Regions from separate parts of the Streptomyces sp. NPDC001513 genome, predicted to be linked through region 2. Evidence: riboswitches for the same ligand, from Rfam matches in the RefSeq annotation. Region 2 holds a riboswitch; each other region holds the start of a gene.

Region 1 (5,997 bases), on a different contig from region 2:
CGTCATCGTGTCGGCGATCACCTGGTAGGCCTCGGCCCAGGCCTTCTCCACCTGTGGGGTCCAGGCCTCTCCGGAGGTCGCGGCGAGCGCGGCGAGGAGGCTGGAGCCCACGGCCACGTAGTGCTCGGGGCGGGCCAGGAACTTGCGGTGGTCGCGCCCGAGGTCGCGGAGATAGGGGAGGAGGCTCTCGTCGTCGAGGTGGGCGATGACGTGGGTGAGCGCGGCGAAGACGCGGTCCCGCTGCCGTTCCATGTCCTCGGAGGAGGCCGGGAAGAGGTCACGGATTCCGGGGTTGTGCCAGAAGAGGTGGGAGTAGAAGAACTTGACCGCGTGCTCGGCCCGTCTCTCCACCACCGCGAAACTGCTTTTCAAGATCCTCACATCCACAAAACCGAAAGTAGGAACGCCGGGGAAGGTGAGGTCAAGCGATGGCCGATCTACGGACAGCCGCGACGAACGGGCCATATGGGATGCCGGTCCCGCGCCGGGATACGGTCGTGACGTGCATGAGCAGACCCCCGCAGAACCCGCCGACACCCCTTCCGCCGAGGGCCCGACCCTCTTCGACTGGGAGTTCGCGACCGACCCCTACCCGGCCTACGCCTGGCTGCGCGAGCACGCGCCGGTGCACCGCACCAAGCTCCCCAGCGGGGTCGACGCCTGGCTGGTCACCCGGTACGCCGACGCCCGCCAGGCCCTCGCCGACCAGCGGTTGAGCAAGAATCCGGCGCACCACGCGGAACCGGCGCACGCCAAGGGCAAGACCGGGATCCCGGGGGAGCGCAAGGCGGAGCTGATGACGCACCTGCTCAACATCGACCCGCCGGACCACACCCGGCTGCGGCGGCTGGTGTCGAAGGCGTTCACCCCGCGCCGGGTCGCCGAGTTCACCCCGCGGGTGCAGGCGCTCACCGACCACCTGATCGACGCCTTCGCGGCGAAGGGGGAGGCGGACCTCATCCACGAGTTCGCCTTCCCGCTGCCCATCTACGCCATCTGCGAGATGCTCGGCGTGCCGCGCGAGGACCAGGACGACTTCCGCGACTGGGCCGGGATGATGATCCGCCACGGCGGCGGCCCGCGCGGCGGCGTCGCCCGCTCGGTGAAGCAGATGCGGACCTATCTCGGTGAACTCATCCACCGTAAAAGGGATGATCTGGGCAATGACCTCATCTCGGACCTGATCCGGGCGAGCGACCACGGCGACCACCTCACCGAGGCCGAGGCCACCGCCATGGCCTTCATCCTCCTCTTCGCCGGCTTCGAGACGACCGTGAACCTCATCGGCAACGGGGTCCACTCCCTCTTCATGAACCCCGGCCAGCGCGAGCGCCTCCAGCGCTCCCTCGCCGCCGGCGAGACCGGTCTGCTGGCCACCGGTGTCGAGGAACTCCTGCGCTACGACGGCCCCGTGGAGCTGGCGACCTGGCGGTTCGCCACCGAGCCGCTGACCCTCGCCGGGCAGCGGATCGAGGCCGGGGACCCGGTCCTGGTCGTCCTCGCGGCCGCCGACCGCGACCCCGAGCGGTTCGCGGAACCGGATACCCTCGACCTCTCCCGGACCGACAACCAGCACCTCGGGTACGGGCACGGCATCCACTACTGCCTGGGCGCCCCGCTCGCGCGACTCGAAGGACAGACGGCGCTCGCGACCCTGCTGACCCGCCTGCCCGATCTGGAACTGGCTGTTCCGCCCCAAGACCTGCGCTGGCGTGGGGGGTTGATCATGCGAGGGCTACGTACTCTTCCCGTCCGGTTCACGGCTCAAAACACTTGCGCGGCTTCTGATGAAAAGTCAGATCCCGCTTGAACTTGTGACAATCGTTCGAAGGCCGCTAGGTTCTGCCGTTACCCCGCTGTTATGCGAAAGGTGCACCCTCATGCGTTCCGGGAACGGCCGCCACAGACGCCCCCGCCAGGTCCCCGCGCTGGTAGTCACAGCCGGAGTCACTGGCTCCGCGTTGGCCCTGCCGCTGCTAGCCGCCACCAATGCCACCGCTGCCGACACCGCGACCTGGGACAAGGTCGCCGAGTGCGAGAGCGGCGGCTCCTGGAGTGCCAACTTCGGCAGCGGCGCGTACGGCGGGCTGCAGTTCACCCAGGAGGAGTGGAAGAGCGCCGGCGGACTCGACTTCGCCGAGCGCGCCGACCTCGCGAGCCGCTCCCAGCAGATCGCCGTGGCCGAGCGGGTGCTGGCCTCGCAGGGGCCGCAGGCGTGGCCGCTGTGCGCCACCTCGGCCGGGCTGGAGCAGCAGAGCCCCGCCGCCCAGGTGGATCCCGGTCTGGCCGGCAGCACCGGGACGATCGCCCCCTCGCCCTCCCGCCCGGACGACGCGGTGCCGTCCACCACCGGCGGCGAGCCGGCCAAGGACTTCGGCGCCCCGACCCACGCGGCCCCCAGCCCGACCGGCAGCCCCTTCCTGATCCCCGACGCCCCGTCCGTCGGACTCCCCGTCATGCCGGCGCCGGACGTCCCGACGACGCCTCCCGTCGACCCGTCGCAGCCGACGGTCCCGGGCACCCCGGGCACCACCCCGCTGCCGCCCGTCGACCCGACGGCTCCGACCCTCCCGGTGGACCCCTCGTCGCCGACGACCCCGCCCGCCACCCCGGGGGCGACCCCGACGGACCCGGCCGCCCCGACCGCCCCCGCGACCCCGGGCGCCACTCCGGACGGCGCTGCGGCCGAGGGCAGCGGCAAGCACCGAGGCGCCCCCGCGCCCGAGGCCCCCGTCCCGTCTGACGCCGCGTCGATCCCCACGTACACGGTCCAGGAGGGCGACAGCCTGGCGACCATCGCGGTTGCCAAGGGAGTCAAGGGCGGCTGGAACGGCCTCTACGAGGCCAACGAGCAGGTCATCGGCGAGGACGCCAACCTGATCAAGCCCGGCCAGAACCTGGATCTAACCGCGCAATAAGGACACTTCAGGCGCCCGGAAAGAACTGATTGTCGGTTATCTGTAAGTGAGACATGTGTCTCTTCCGGTCAACTGGCGTGTCCCGCCCCGGGGCTTCCGCAAACCCCGCCCTCACCTGCGCAAACACCCCTGCGGAGAGCGCAAGTAGGGCCCCTCTCTCCCCGATGTTCCTCGTTGAACATCGGGGAGAGACCTGTCTACCTTCTGATTCGCCCGCCACCGCGGGCTCCTTCGACCGCATCGCCGAATCCTGCCGGCGGACGGGGGGAACAGTCGTCGCGTCAAGCGCCGAAGGCAGGAGCGGGGGAACCAAGGTAGGCGCCGGGAGCGGCCGTTGAGAGACGGTCACGCCACCGGCTAGGGGTTAAGACGTGCGCTAGGTCGCACGGCCGGGCAACTCACTCGCCCGAACCCGACAGCTCACCTCGTAGGCGTCGGTGAGGAGAAACTCCATGCTGCTTTCCGGCAAGGGCAAGCACCGTCGCGCCTCCAAGGCCGTCCGCATCGTCACGCTCGCCGGTGTCGCCGGTGTGGCCGTCGCCGCCCCCCTGATGGCCGCGGGCACCGCCAGCGCCGCCACCGCGTCCGAGTGGGACAAGGTCGCGCAGTGCGAGTCCGGCGGCAACTGGTCCATCAACACGGGCAACGGCTACTACGGCGGACTGCAGTTCTCGTCCTCGACGTGGGCCGCGTACGGCGGCAAGTCGTACGCCGCGCAGGCCAACCAGGCCTCGAAGTCCCAGCAGATAGCCGTCGCCGAGAAGGTCCTCAAGGGCCAGGGCAAGGGCGCCTGGCCGAGCTGCGGCAAGGGTCTGTCGAACTCCTCCTACACCGGTGGCGGCACGGAGACCTCGACGCAGAACAAGCCGAAGGCCGACTCGAAGAAGACCGAGCAGAAGTCCACCCCGAAGGCGACCCCGAAGGCCACGCCGAAGAAGGAGACCAAGCGCTCCGAGGCCCCGACCACCCGCTCCGAGCGCCCGGCGGCCCCCGAGGCCCCGAAGACCGGCAACGGCTCGTACGAGGTCAAGCCCGGCGACACCCTCGGCACCATCGCCGAGGCCAACGGCGTCAAGGGCGGCTGGGAGAAGCTCTTCGAGCTGAACAAGGACATCGTCTCGGACGCCGACCTGATCTTCCCGGGTCAGAAGCTGAAGCTCAGCTGAACACTGCGGCAATAGCCGCAGCAGCGCACGCAACGCACAGCGTTCCCCCCGCCCGGCGCGTCTCCCCCCACGCGCCGGGCGGCGGTGTGCGCACCGGGTGACGGGCGGCGAACCAGAGACCTAATGTCCCGGAAGCGGGGTATTCGGTCCCTTTTTCGTCCCAGGGGTCGGGCGGTCGGCCGGCCGAGTGCCCCGGGCCGGTTAGGCTCTAAGCGGCAAGGCCGTCCCACGGCCTGACATGCCACCGCACACCCAGCGTCACATCCCAGAAGGAGATGCTCGTGCCGTCCATCGACGTCGTCGTAGCCCGGGAAATCCTGGACTCCCGAGGCAACCCCACGGTCGAGGTCGAGGTGGGCCTCGACGATGGCAGCACCGGCCGTGCTGCAGTCCCGTCCGGCGCCTCCACCGGTGCATTCGAGGCCATCGAGCTCCGTGACGGTGACCCCAACCGTTACTTCGGCAAGGGTGTCGAGAAGGCCGTCCTCGCCGTCATCGAGCAGATCGGCCCGGAGCTCGTCGGCTACGACGCCACCGAGCAGCGCCTGATCGACCAGGCCATGTTCGACCTGGATGCCACCGACAACAAGGGCTCCCTCGGCGCCAACGCCATCCTCGGCGTCTCCCTCGCCGTCGCGCACGCCGCGTCCGAGGCCTCGGACCTGCCGCTCTTCCGCTACCTCGGCGGCCCGAACGCGCACCTGCTGCCCGTTCCGATGATGAACATCCTCAACGGCGGGTCGCACGCCGACTCCAACGTGGACATCCAGGAGTTCATGATCGCCCCGATCGGCGCGGAGTCCTTCTCCGAGGCGCTGCGTTGGGGTGCCGAGGTCTACCACACCCTCAAGAAGGTCCTGCACACCAAGGGCCTCTCCACCGGTCTGGGCGACGAGGGCGGCTTCGCGCCGAACCTGGAGTCCAACCGCGCCGCGCTCGACCTCATCGTCGAGGCCATCAAGCAGGCCGGCTACACCCCGGGCAAGGACATCGCGCTCGCGCTCGACGTCGCCGCGTCCGAGTTCTACAAGGACGGCAAGTACGAGTTCGAGGGCCAGTCCCGCTCGGCCGCCGAGATGACCGAGTACTACGAGGAGCTCGTCTCCGCGTACCCGATGGTCTCCATCGAGGACCCGCTGTACGAGGACGACTGGGCCGGCTGGAAGACCCTCACCGACAAGCTGGGCTCCAAGGTCCAGATCGTCGGCGACGACCTCTTCGTCACCAACCCGGAGCGTCTGGCCCGCGGCATCGAGGAGGGCTCCGCGAACGCCCTGCTCGTGAAGGTGAACCAGATCGGTTCGCTGACCGAGACCCTGGACGCCGTCGAGATGGCCCAGCGCAACGGCTTCAAGTGCATGATGTCCCACCGCTCCGGTGAGACCGAGGACGTCACCATCGCCGACCTCGCCGTCGCCGTGAACTGCGGTCAGATCAAGACCGGCGCCCCGGCCCGCTCGGACCGCGTCGCCAAGTACAACCAGCTGCTGCGCATCGAGGAGATCCTCGACGACGCCGCGGTGTACGCGGGCCGCAGCGCCTTCCCGCGCTTCAAGGGCTAATCACCCCCCTGAGGGGCTGGCCTCCGTACGTCCCCGCACTCGGTCCCGTACCGTGTGCGGGGACGTATTTGCGTAGTGCGTACACAGGGGAGGCGGACCAATGGCCGGGAACCGGGATCGGTTCTCCACCTTCTCCACCGCGACCAGGCTCAAGCAGCTCGGTGAGCGGACCGCCGCCCACGTCTACCGCTCGCAGTCGCGCCGGCAGGTCCGCCGCAGCCGGCTCACCGGCCGGGCCGCGCTCCTGGTGCTCGTCCTCTGTACCCTGGTCGTCGCCCTCGCGTATCCGATGCGCCAGTACGTCTCCCAGCGCTCGGAGATCGCGGAGCAGCAGCGGGCCGCCGCCACCGC
Region 2 (5,997 bases):
CCCCGATCTGGATCATCGTGGCGTCGAAGGGCCCGTGCGCGGCGCCGATCTCCTCGAAGCCGGGGAAGTAGCCGGTGTCCCCGCTGTGGTAGATCCGGTGCTCGTCGCCCGCGACGACCCAGGAGGCCCACAGGGTGTGCTGCTGGTTGCGCAGGCCGCGACCGCAGAAGTGCCGGGCGGGGGTGGCCGTCAGGGAGAGCCCGGCGATCTTGGTGCTCTCGTTCCAGTCCAGCTCGCGCAGCCGGTCGGCCGGTACGCCCCAGCGCTCCAGGTGCGCGCCGACGCCGAGCGGGACGGCGAAGACCGTGTCCGTACCGGCCAGGGCCTTGATGGTGGGCAGGTCGAGGTGGTCGTAGTGGTCGTGCGAGATGACCACGACGTCGACGTCGCCCAGCGAGGCCAGCGGGACGGGCACGGGGTGGAGCCGCTTCGGGCCGGCGAAGGGGAAGGGGGAACAGCGCTCGCCCCACACCGGGTCGAACAGCACGCGACGGCCGTCGATCTCCGCGAGCACGCTGGAGTGGCCCATCCAGGTCAGCCGCAGACCGCTCGCCGGCGGTTTCGCCAGCTCCGCGAGGGTGGTCGGGTACACGGGAATGGGCGCGGCGGGACTGCGCCGCACCCGCTGCTCGCGGTGGAAGTAGATCTTGGCGAACTCCGCCATCGAGCCCGAGGGCCTGTTCCGGGCACCGACCGGGTTCTGGAAGACGCCGTCGGCGAAGTTCGGCGATCGGCGGATGCGCTCCAGCCGGGCACCGGACGGGTCCGCGCCGAAGGCTTCGGGCCGCAGGGCGCGCAGCCGGGGACGCAGGGGACGGGAGCCGGTCAAAGCGCCTCCAGGGAGGATGGAGTAAGGGGTGGTCGTCTCTCTACGACCATCCCAACGCACACCGGCCCCGAAGGATTCCGCTTGCCGCCCCCGTCCCCGCCCGTATCCGTACGGCTACAGCGGCAGCAGGTCGGGCCGCTTCGCCTCCACGTGGTCCCCGGAGGACTCGCCGCGCAGCCGCCGGCCGATCCACGGCACGAGGTGGTCGCGCGCCCACTGGATGTTGTCGCGGGTCACGTCCACCGAGCCGCGCGGCCGCTGCGGCGGCCACGGCTGGTCGGGGTCGGTCGGCACGTCCAGCCCGAGCACCTGCGCCGCGCGCAGCGCGACCCGCGTGTGCCCCTCGGGTGAGAGGTGCAGCCGGTCCGTGTCCCACGCCCGCCGGTCCTGTACGGACTTCAGCGACCACAGGTCGAGGACCGGGCAGTCGTAGCGGTCGGCGATGGCGCGCACGTGCGCGCTGTACGTCGCCACCTTGCCCCGGAGGTGCTTGAGGACCGGCACGCCCCGGGTGTCGAAGCCGGTCGTGATCATGACCTGGCCGACCGCGCCGGCGAGGTCTGCCACGGCCGCCTCGAACCGCTCCGCCACGTCGTCCGGGTCGCTGCCGGGCCGGATGATGTCGTTGCCGCCCGCGCAGAAGCTGACCAGGTCGGGCGCGAGGGCCTTGGCCCTGGGAAGCTGGTCGGCCACGATCTGGTCGAGGAGCTTTCCGCGCACCGCCAGATTCGCATAGCGGAAGTCGTGCTCGTCGCGCTGATCGGCCAGGAGTACGGCGAGCCGGTCCGCCCAGCCGAGATGCGAATCCCCGGGTCCCGGGTCCCCCACGCCTTCGGTGAAGCTGTCCCCGATCGCCGCGTACGAGCCGATGGTCTTGAGTTTCGTCGTCGTCGCTGCCACGGGACACCATCCTTCACTCCCGTAACCAACCTACGCCAACGTAATGAGGGGTTGACGGACCGTGATCTGTACCACGTGGGGGATAAGGAATAAGTACACGTGAGGCCGGGACCCCCCTCGGGTCCCGGCCTCACACGTGTTCCCGCGCCGACGGCGGGTGCCGTCAGATGCTCACGCCCTTCGAGCGGAGGTAGGCCAGCGGGTCGATGTCGGAGCCGTACGAGGGGCCCGTACGGATCTCGAAGTGGAGGTGCGGGCCGGTGGAGTTGCCCGTGGAGCCGGAGAGGCCGAGAGTCTGGCCGGCGGTGACGCTCTGGCCGGAGGAGACGGACAGCTGGGAGAGGTGGGCGTACTGGGAGTACTTGCCGTCCGCGTGCCGGATGACGACCTCGTTGCCGTACGAGCCGCCCCAGGCGGCGGAGACCACGGTGCCCGCGCCGACGGCCCTGACGGTGGTGCCGGAGCTCGCGATGAAGTCCACGCCGGTGTGGTAGCCGGAGGACCACATGCTGCCCGCGACCTTGTACTGGGTGGAGACGCCGGTGTTGCCGAGCGGGGAGACGAAGCCGGAGGCGGACTTCTGCGCGGCGGGCGCCCCGGCCTCGGAGTCCTGCTGCGCGGGGGCGGCCTTCGCGGCCGGCTTCGGGGCCGGCTTCGGGGCCGCCTCGGGGGCGGACTCCGGAGCCGCCTCGGCCTCGGGGGCGGCCTCGGGGGCGGGGGCGGCGTCCACCGGGTCCGCCTCGGCCGGACCGCCGAGGTGCAGCTTCAGGCCGGGGTGGATCAGCGACGGGTTGGCGCCGACCGCCTCGCGGTTGTCGGCGTACAGCTGCTCCCAGCCGCCGGAGAGGTGGCGCTCGGCGGCGATCTTGGAGAGGTAGTCGCCCGGCACGACCGTGTAGACGCTCGGGGCGCCCTGCACGGCGGCGGCGGGCGCGGCCTGCAGCGCGGCGGGGACCTGCGGGGCCACAGCGGGGGCCACCGCGGTCGCCGCGGCCGGGGCGCCGGCCGCGTGGGCGCCCGCGGCGCCCATCAGCGGCAGCGCGAGGGCCGCGCCACCGGTGCCTGCGACGGCGAAACCGCGCGATATCGAAAGGGACTTGGGACGGCGGTGCTTACCCTTTGCAGGCATGGCGAATTTCCTCTCCGGCGCCTGCGAGGTGAGCTGTCGGGTTCGGACTGGAGATGTCCGGCCGTACATGTACGGGACATGTACGTCTTCACCCCGAGCCGTCCCGGCGAAAAGATCTCCGAAAAGATCTCCGGGACAGCGGCTTACCTGGTTCCCCCGCTCCTGCCGCGCGAATAGTCGGGTGCGGTTTCCGGGCGGCGGCAGGATTCGGCGATCCACCCGGATCGATCGCGAAGGTAAACCCTTGCGACGGCGGGGAACAAGCCACGAATTTCCTGACGGAATCACAGGAATGAGGAACCGGCGGAATTCCGGTCACCCTGCGTCCATTAACAGCCGTCAACAACCGCTCCGACGGGGCCATTCGGCATTCGCGATCAGGCACTCACGGTCACCGTATGATCTGGCTCACGGGGACGTGCCCGATCTCGCCTCCGGATATGGCAAGTTGGCGCCAAACAGCTCAATTCGGACAGAAATCCCACCATGAAGCGGAGGAGTTCCCGTGACCCAGCAGATACAGGAGCCGGACCTGACCGGAGTGCGCAATTTCCGCGATGTAGGCGGATTGCCGACTTCTGATGGTCGAAGGGTCAGCGCGGGACGACTGTTCCGAAGCGGACATCTCGCACATGCCACCGAAACCGATGCAGAGTTCCTCGCCTCGCTCGGCCTCCACACCATCTTCGACTTCCGCAACGGCGCCGACCACGCGCTGGAGGGGCCGGACGTGGAACTGGCAGGCGTACGGAACGTGAACATCCCCCTCTCGGATCCGGCCGACGGCCGGGAGTTCTGGCGGCTGGTGCGCGAGGGCGACCTCGACCAGCTGCGCACGATCCTGGGCGACGGCAAGGCCGCCGCCCGGATGACCAACTCGTACCGCCGGATCATCGAGCAGCGCACCGCCGAGCACAGCCGGGTCGTGCACGCGCTCGCCGAGGACAGCGTCCCCGCCCTCCTGCACTGCGCGGCCGGCAAGGACCGGGCCGGCCTGTCGATCGCCGTCACCCTGCTCGCGCTGGGCGTCGAGCGCGAGGCGATCGTGGCGGACTACCTGGAGTCGAACGCCCCGCACCGCCGCTACCGGGTGCGCCGCAGCAGCGCGTCCGACGAGGCCCGCTCCCCCGAGGTGATGGAGCTGCTGGCGCCGCTCTTCGACGCCCGCGCCGAGTACCTGGTCGCCGCCTTCGAGACCATCGACGAGACCTGGGGCGGGGTGGACCCCTACCTGGCGGAGGGCCTCGGGCTGAAGCCCGAGACCCTCGGCCGGCTGCGTGACCGGCTGCTCGAATAGCGCGCCCGGAGCGGGCCGTCAGCGCTGGGCGACGGCCTGCTTCACCAGCGTCCTGCCGAAGTCCCACATCAGCCCGGACCCGCCGTGCGCCTCGTCCATGACCGCGCGGAAGGCGCCGACGAACCGGTCGACGTCCCGCTCGTCCACGACCAGCGGCGGAATGAGCTTGATGACCTCCAGGTGGTCGCCGGAGACCTGGGTGAGGATCCGGTGCTTCTGGAGCAGCGGCACCACGACCATCTGCGCGAAGAGCCCCTTGCGGGCCGCCTGCAGCATCGTCCACCGGCTGCGCAGCCCCAGCGAGGACGGCCGGCCGAACTCGATGCCGATCATCAGCCCGCGCCCGCGCACCTCGTGCAGCAGCTCGTACTCGTCGACCATGGCCGCGAGCCGCCCGCGCAGCAGGTCCCCCGTCGCCCGGGCGTGCGCGACGAGCTCCTCGTCCTCCATGACCGACAGCACCGCCAGCCCGGCCGCCATCGCCTGCGCGTTGGACCCGAAGCTCGCGGAGTGCACGAGCACCCGGTCCATGGACGAGTAGACCTTCTTGAAGATCCAGTCCTTGCCCAGGGTGGCGCCGACCGGCACGTAGCCGCCCGACAGCGCCTTGGCCACGCACACCAGGTCCGGTTCCACGCCCGGCTCGTGCTGGTAGGCGTAGAAGTCACCGGTCCGTCCGAGGCCGGTCTGCACCTCGTCCGCGATCAGCAGCGCCTTGTGCCGGTGCAGCAGTTCCTGCGCGGCGAGCAGGAACCCGGGCGGGGCTTCCAGGACGCCCTTGCCCTGGATCGGCTCGACGACGAAGGCGGCGACGTCGCCCTTGCGGAGCTCCCGCTCCAGGGCGCCCAGGTCCCCCAGGGCGATCTTCGTATCGGGGAGGAGGGGGGCGAAGCCGTCGCGGAACCCGCCCTCCCCGTTCACCGACAGGGAGCCGGTGGTCAGCCCGTGGAAGGCGTGGTCGCAGTAGAGGATCCTGGGCCGCCCGGTGGCGAACCGGGCGAACTTCAGGGCCGTCTCCACCGCCTCGGTGCCGCTGTTGCCGAAGAAGACCCGGTCCAGGTGCGGGCTGTACGAGAGCAGCTTCTCGGCCAGCAGCCCGGGCAGCGGCGGGCAGTCGAAGCGGGTGAGGTCGGCGAGCTGCGCGTCCAGTACGTCGTGCAGGGCCCGGCGGACCACCGGGTGGTGGCGGCCCAGGCCCATGACCCCGAAGCCGGCCAGCATGTCGAGGTAGTCATTGCCCTCGGCGTCCCAGAAATGGGCGCCCTCGGCCCGCTCGTAGACCTTGTCGAAGCCGATGGTGTGGAGCATCCGGGGCAGTTGGTGGTTGAGGTGGCGGGCGTGCAGCTCGTACCGCTCCCCGCCGCGCGCGGCCAGCAGGGCGCCGAGGTCGAAGCCCTTGCCCCGGGCGCCCGCTCCTTCCTCCGCCGGGGTCATGCCGACGCGTCCCGGTTGCCGCCGATCGTCTCCCGGGCCGCCCGCAGGGATTCCTTGAGGGAGCCCATGGTGGCGAGGACGGCGGTGGGCTCGTAGCCGCAGTGCGCCATGCAGTTCGCGCAGCGCGGGTCCTTCCCGCGGCCGTACTTGCTCCAGTCGGTGTCGTTGATCAGCTCCCGGTACGTCGGCACGTAGCCGTCGCTCATCAGATAGCAGGGGCGCTGCCAGCCGAAGAGGGAGTAATTGGGAATGGCCCAGGCCGTGCAGGGGAAATCGGCTTTCCCTTCCAGGAAGTCCAGGAAGAGCGGTGAGTGATTGAGCCGCCAGCGCCGCCGGTTGCCGCCCGCGAAGGCCTTCCTGAACAGTTCCCTCGTCTGTTCGACGCCGAGGAAGTGTTCCTGGTCGGGG
Region 3 (5,997 bases), on a different contig from region 2:
GCTCTGGCTGGAGGCGGACCGGATGGGGTCGCTGCTGGCCGCCCTGGACGACGAGTCCATGGAGAACCAGCGCGACGTCGTCAAGAACGAGCGCCGCCAGCGGTACGACAACGTCCCGTACGGCACGGCCTTCGAGCGGCTCACGGCCCTGGCGTACCCCGAGGGCCACCCGTACCACCACACCCCGATCGGCTCCATGGCCGATCTGGACGCCGCCTCCCTGGAGGACGCGCGCACCTTCTTCCGTACGTACTACGCGCCCAACAACGCGGTGCTCTCGGTCGTCGGTGACATCGACCCCGAGCAGACGCTCGCCTGGGTCGAGAAGTACTTCGGCACCATCCCGGCGCACGACGGCAAGCAGCCGCCCCGCGACGGCTCGCTGCCCGACATCATCGGGGAGCAGCTGCGCGAGGAGATCGTCGAGGAGGTCCCGGCGCGGGCGCTGATGGCCGCCTACCGGCTGCCGCACGACGGCACCCGCGAGTGCGACGCCGCCGACGTGGCGCTGACGATCCTGGGCGGCGGGGAGTCCTCGCTGCTCCACAACCGGCTGGTGCGCCGCGACCAGACGGCCGTCGCGGCCGGCTTCGGCATGCTGCGCCTGGCCGGCGCGCCCTCGCTGGGCTGGCTGGACGTCAAGACCTCCAGCGGTGTGGAGATCCCCGCCATCGAGGCGGCCGTGGACGAGGAGCTCGCGCGGTTCGCCGCCGAGGGCCCGACGGCCGAGGAGATGGAGCGGGCCCAGGCGCAGCTGGAGCGCGAGTGGCTGGACCGGCTGAGCACGGTGGCCGGCCGCGCTGACGAACTGTGCCGCTTCGCGGTGCTCTTCGGCGACCCGCAGCTGGCGCTGACCGCCGTCCGGCGCGTCCTCGACATCACCGCCGAGGAGGTGCAGGCCGTGGCCGCGGCCCGACTGCGCCCGGACAACCGCGCGGTGCTCGTCTACGAGCCGATCGCGGCAGACGACGACGAGAACGACGAGTCCGACGAGAACGAGGGGGCGGAGCAGTGAGCGACACCGCAGCCGTCACGATGACCTTCCACCCGCGCCCGCAGGCCGGCGAGCCGCAGCCGTGGGCCTTCCCGGCCCCCGACCGCGGGGAGCTGTCCAACGGGCTGACCCTGCTGCGCTGCCACCGGCCGGGCCAGCAGGTGATCGCGGTCGAGGTCAACCTCGCCGCCCCGCTCGACGCGGAGCCCGCGGGCCTGGACGGCGTGGCGACCATCATGGCGCGGGCGCTCTCCGAGGGCACCGACAAGCACTCCGCCGAGGAGTTCGCGGCCGAGCTGGAGCGCTGCGGCGCCACTCTCGACGCGCACGCGGACCACCCGGGCATCCGGGTCTCCCTGGAGGTCCCGGCCTCCCGGCTGGCCAAGGCGGTGGGCCTGCTCGCCGAGGCGCTGCGCGCCCCCGCCTTCGCCGACGCCGAGGTGGACCGCCTGGTCCGCAACCGGCTCGACGAGATCCCGCACGAGCTGGCCAACCCCCAGCGCCGTGCCGCCAAGCAGCTCTCCAAGGAGCTGTTCCCGGCGTCCCTGCGGATGTCCCGGCCGCGCCAGGGCACCGAGGAGACCGTCGCCCGGATCGACTCCGGCGCCGTACGGGCCTTCTACGAGGCCCACGTACGCCCCGCCACCGCCACCGCGGTGGTCGTCGGCGACCTGACCGGCATCGACCTGGACGCCGTGTTGGCGGACACCCTGGGCGCCTGGACGGGCAACACCGCCGCGGCCCTCCCGGTGCCGCCGGTGACCGCCGACGACACCGGCCGCGTGGTCATCGTGGACCGCCCCGGAGCGGTCCAGACGCAGCTGCTGATCGGCCGGATCGGGCCGGACCGCCACGACCAGGTCTGGGCGGCCCAGGTGCTGGGCACGTACTGCCTTGGCGGCACCCTCACCTCCCGCCTGGACAAGGTGCTGCGCGAGGAGAAGGGGTACACCTACGGCGTGCGCGCCTTCGGCCAGGTGCTGCGCTCCACCGCGGACGGCAAGGGCGCCTCGATGCTTGCCATCAGCGGCTCGGTGGACACCCCGAACACCGGTCCGGCGCTGGAGGACCTCTGGAAGGTGCTGCGCACCCTCGCGGAGGGCGGTCTGACCGATGCCGAACGCGATGTGGCCGTACAGAACTTGGTGGGCGTGGCCCCGCTGAAGTTCGAGACGGCGGCCTCGGTCGCCGGCACCCTGGCCGACCAGGTCGAGCAGGAGCTGCCGGACGACTACCAGGCGCAGTTGTACGCGCGGCTGGCGGAAACGGGCACGGTGGAGGCGACTTCGGCGGCCGTGAAGGCCTTCCCGGCGGACCGCCTGGTCACGGTCCTGGTGGGCGACGCGGCAGTGATCGAGGAGCCGGTGCGCGCCCTCGGGATCGGGGACGTCACGGTCGTCACCAACTGACCTGTCGGTGACGGCCGACTGACGGCCGACCGACGGATCGCGCAGGGGCTCTGGCGGGCTTATCCGCTGGGGCCCCTTTTGTCCGTTTAGCGGCTAGGTTGCTTGTATGGGGTGTGGCGTACGCAACAAAAAGGCGCGTCTGTTTGGCGATTGACTGATGATCCGCCTAGCGTCAATCCCGCTGTCCGTCAGTTGTGCCCGCCGCATCCGCGGCACCGGACAGCGATCGCCGAGTCCCCGTCAGGCGCGAGCCTGGGGAGCCGGGGACCCACATGAGTCCCTGGGGTGAATCGGACCCCCTCGCAAGAGGAGGCCCGTAGGAGACCTTCCTGCTCCGAACCCGTCAGCTAACCCGGTAGGCGAGAAGGAAGGAAAGGATCAAACCCTTCATGGCGTTTGGCAGTCGTCCCGCTGGTACCGGTAAGCACCGTGGCTCCAGCCGCCTGAGCAAGAAGACCGCCGGCTACGCCGGTATCGCCGCGATCGCCACCACGGGTGTCGTCGGCTCCCTCGCCGCCCCGGCCTTCGCCGCGGACAACCACAGCAGCTCCGCCCCGGAGAACGGGCTGGGTGCCGTGGTCGTCGCCGAGGACCTCGCGGGTGACATCGCCGACCAGGCCGATTCCCAGCAGCGCGCCGCCGAGCACGCCGCCGCCAAGGCGCAGGCGGAGGCGGAGGCCAAGCAGAAGGCCGCCGAGTCCAAGCGCCTCGCCGAGGCCAAGGCGAAGGCCGAGCGCGACGCCGCCGAGCGGGCGGCCCGCGAGGAGGAGCGCAAGCGCCTCAACACCTTCGTCGCCCCGGTGGACGGCTCGTACGTCAGCACGCAGTACCACGCGGGCGGCGGCATGTGGTCCTCCGGCAGCCACACCGGCATCGACTTCCACGCGGCCTCCGGCACCTCGGTCCACGCGGTGGGCTTCGGCACCGTCGTCGAGGCCGGCTGGGGCGGCGCGTACGGCAACAACGTCGTGATCAAGCACAACGACGGCACCTACACCCAGTACGGGCACATGACCTCGCTGAACGTCTCCGTCGGCGAGCAGGTCACCCCGGGCCAGCAGATCGGCCTGTCGGGCTCCACCGGCAACTCCAGCGGCCCGCACCTGCACTTCGAGGCCCGCACGGGCTCGCAGTACGGCTCGGACATCGACCCGATCGCGTACCTGCGCTCGCACGGCGTCAGCCTCTGACCCCGTCCGCACCTTTTCCGAAGGCCCCGGCTCCCCGAGCCGGGGCCTTCGTGTTGCGTCCCTGTGTTGCGTCCCTGTGCAAATGTTTCGCATTTCCGGCCGCTCTCGGAAATTATCGTGTGTTGCAATAGAGTCGCAGCACGCGCATGTGCGTGCAATGAGGCTGGCAGTCGGAAATAGGCGGAGGTTCGGTCTTGCGTATTCCTGCGCACGCGGTATGCACAGCAATCCGCGACGACATCGTCTCCGGGGCGTTCGAGCCGGGCGGCCGGCTGACCGAGGAGGTGCTGGCCCGCCGGTACGGGGTCTCGCGCGTCCCGGTCCGCGAGGCGCTGCGGACCCTGGAGTCCGAGGGCTTCGTGACCACCCGGCGCCATGCGGGGGCCTGTGTGGCCGAGCCGACCGAGCAGGAGGCCGTGGACCTCCTGGAGGTACGGATGCTCCTGGAGCCCCTGGCGGCCGCCCGGGCCGCCCGGCGCCGTACCGAGGCGCACCTCAAGGTGTTGCGCGGGCTGGTCAGGCTGGGGCAGGAGCGGGCCAGGCGGGGCCAGGGGGAGGATCTGCGGTCCCTGGGCGGTTGGTTCCACGAGACGCTCGCCCAGGCCTCCGGCAGTCCCGGGCTGATCGCGCTGCTCACGCAGATGCGGCACAAGGTGGCGTGGATGTACGTGGTGGAGGCGCCGGTGCGGCCGGTGGAGTCCTGGGCGGAGCACGGGGCGATCGTGGACGCGGTGGCGCGCGGGGACGCGGAGCGGGCGCGGGCGCTGACCGCGCTGCACGCCGACCGCGCGGCGGGGGCGCACCGGCTGCGGCTCCGTCCGGCGGTGAGCACTTCGCAACCTGCCGTAAACATGTCGAGCGGCCGGCATTAACAGGAGCCGTATACAAAGGGTGGCGTCGCATGAATTCGCCGTGCAGGGGTGGGGCGAATTTATGGCGTGAATTCACCCTGCCGCTGTGCGGTGAATTCCCGTGGAGCTGAATTCCGGAGCGCCGGGATTCGGGCGGGGCTGTTTCCCGCCGCGGTGCTCCGATTCCCGTGCGAACGACGAAGCCGCGGCCCCGGAGGATCGGGGGCCGCGGCTTCGCCGTGCGTGACGCATGTGACGCATGTGATGCGTGGTGCGCGTGGTGTGCGCGGGGTCGAACCCGAAGGGTCAGACGGTCTCGGGGAGCTCCTCGAGACCCTCGGCGACCAGCTTCGCGAGGCGGTCCAGCGCGGCGTCCGCACCCTCGGCCTCGGAGGCGAGGACGATCTCCTCGCCGCCCTGGGCGCCCAGGCCCAGGACCGCCAGCATGGAGGCGGCGTTGACGGGGTCGCCGCCGGACTTCGCGATGGTCACCGGGACGCCGGAAGCGGTCGTCGCACGGACGAAGATCGAGGCGGGACGAGCGTGCAGGCCCTCGGCCCAGCCGACGTTGACGCGGCGCTCTGCCATGGTGATGCCCTTCAGGTTCTTACGGTTGTCTAGACCAGTCTCTCACGGCGCCCCGAATGCTCCTACCGACCTTCGGCCCGGATCCACCGCCGTTCGACCTCCCCCAGCTTGCACTCATTTGTCCCGGGTTGCCTCATGCGCCGCGCGGGGGTTGCGCGGCCCCTCCCGGCCTTAAGGTGGCCCCATGACCATCGAGTCGGACCCCTCGTACCCGGCCCACTGGGAAGCCGATGTCGTCCTGCGCGACGGCGGCACCGCCCGGATCAGGCCCATCACCACCGAGGACGCGGGCCGGCTCGTCAGCTTCTACGAGCAGGTCTCCGACGAGTCGAAGTACTACCGCTTCTTCGCCCCCTACCCCCGGCTCTCCGACCGCGACGTGCGCCGCTTCACGCACCACGACTACGTGGACCGGGTCGGCCTCGCCGCGACCATCGGCGGGGAGTTCATCGGCACCGTCCGCTACGACCGCATCGGCCCCGACGGCCGGCCCGCCTCCGCGCCCGCCGACGAGGCCGAGGTCGCCTTCCTCGTCCAGGACGCCCACCAGGGCCGCGGGGTCGCCTCCGCCCTCCTCGAACACATCGGGGCGGTGGCCCGGGAGCGCGGCATCCGCCGGTTCGCCGCCGAGGTGCTGCCCGCCAACTCCAAGATGATCAAGGTGTTCACGGACGTCGGCTACCAGCAGAAGCGCAGCTTCGAGGACGGCTCCGTCCACCTCACCCTCGACCTCGAACCCACCGCCGAGTCCCTCGCCGTGCAGCGCGCCCGCGAACAGCGCGCCGAGGCCCACTCGGTGCAGCGGCTGCTGGCCCCCGGCTCGGTCGCCGTCATCGGAGTCAGCCGCTCCGGCGCCGGCGTGGGCGCCGCCGCACTCCGCAACCTGCGCGACAGCGGCTTCCACGGGCACCTCTACGCCGTCAACGAGGCCGTCACGCGCGATCTGCTCGACGGCGTACGGGCCT

What was found. Region 2 has a riboswitch for cyclic di-AMP ahead of ACFYZ4_RS05895 (LysM peptidoglycan-binding domain-containing M23 family metallopeptidase). Riboswitches for the same ligand answer to the same signal wherever they lie in the genome.
Positions count from the first base shown of each region.
Region 1: another riboswitch for cyclic di-AMP. It lies ahead of ACFYZ4_RS14210 (transglycosylase family protein); the one in region 2 lies ahead of ACFYZ4_RS05895 (LysM peptidoglycan-binding domain-containing M23 family metallopeptidase).
Region 3: another riboswitch for cyclic di-AMP. It lies ahead of ACFYZ4_RS17395 (M23 family metallopeptidase); the one in region 2 lies ahead of ACFYZ4_RS05895 (LysM peptidoglycan-binding domain-containing M23 family metallopeptidase).

Region 1 covers NZ_JBIAVU010000005.1:498,997-504,993, forward strand. The annotation lists gene ACFYZ4_RS14195 (globin domain-containing protein) at 1-381, opposite strand, end outside; gene ACFYZ4_RS14200 (cytochrome P450) at 503-1,810, shown strand; gene ACFYZ4_RS14205 (transglycosylase family protein) at 1,881-2,918, shown strand; cyclic di-AMP (ydaO/yuaA leader) riboswitch at 3,195-3,367, shown strand; gene ACFYZ4_RS14210 (transglycosylase family protein) at 3,371-4,084, shown strand; gene eno (phosphopyruvate hydratase) at 4,360-5,646, shown strand; gene ACFYZ4_RS14220 (septum formation initiator family protein) at 5,747-5,997, shown strand, end outside.
Region 2 covers NZ_JBIAVU010000002.1:503,658-509,654, forward strand. The annotation lists gene ACFYZ4_RS05885 (MBL fold metallo-hydrolase) at 1-829, opposite strand, end outside; gene ACFYZ4_RS05890 (SGNH/GDSL hydrolase family protein) at 944-1,729, opposite strand; gene ACFYZ4_RS05895 (LysM peptidoglycan-binding domain-containing M23 family metallopeptidase) at 1,893-2,858, opposite strand; cyclic di-AMP (ydaO/yuaA leader) riboswitch at 2,862-3,081, opposite strand; gene ACFYZ4_RS05900 (tyrosine-protein phosphatase) at 3,364-4,155, shown strand; gene ACFYZ4_RS05905 (aspartate aminotransferase family protein) at 4,174-5,589, opposite strand; gene hpnH (adenosyl-hopene transferase HpnH) at 5,586-5,997, opposite strand, start outside.
Region 3 covers NZ_JBIAVU010000007.1:121,430-127,426, forward strand. The annotation lists gene ACFYZ4_RS17385 (pitrilysin family protein) at 1-1,015, shown strand, start outside; gene ACFYZ4_RS17390 (pitrilysin family protein) at 1,036-2,403, shown strand; cyclic di-AMP (ydaO/yuaA leader) riboswitch at 2,621-2,780, shown strand; gene ACFYZ4_RS17395 (M23 family metallopeptidase) at 2,793-3,593, shown strand; gene ACFYZ4_RS17400 (GntR family transcriptional regulator) at 3,788-4,465, shown strand; gene ACFYZ4_RS17405 (HPr family phosphocarrier protein) at 4,751-5,032, opposite strand; gene ACFYZ4_RS17410 (GNAT family N-acetyltransferase) at 5,217-5,997, shown strand, end outside.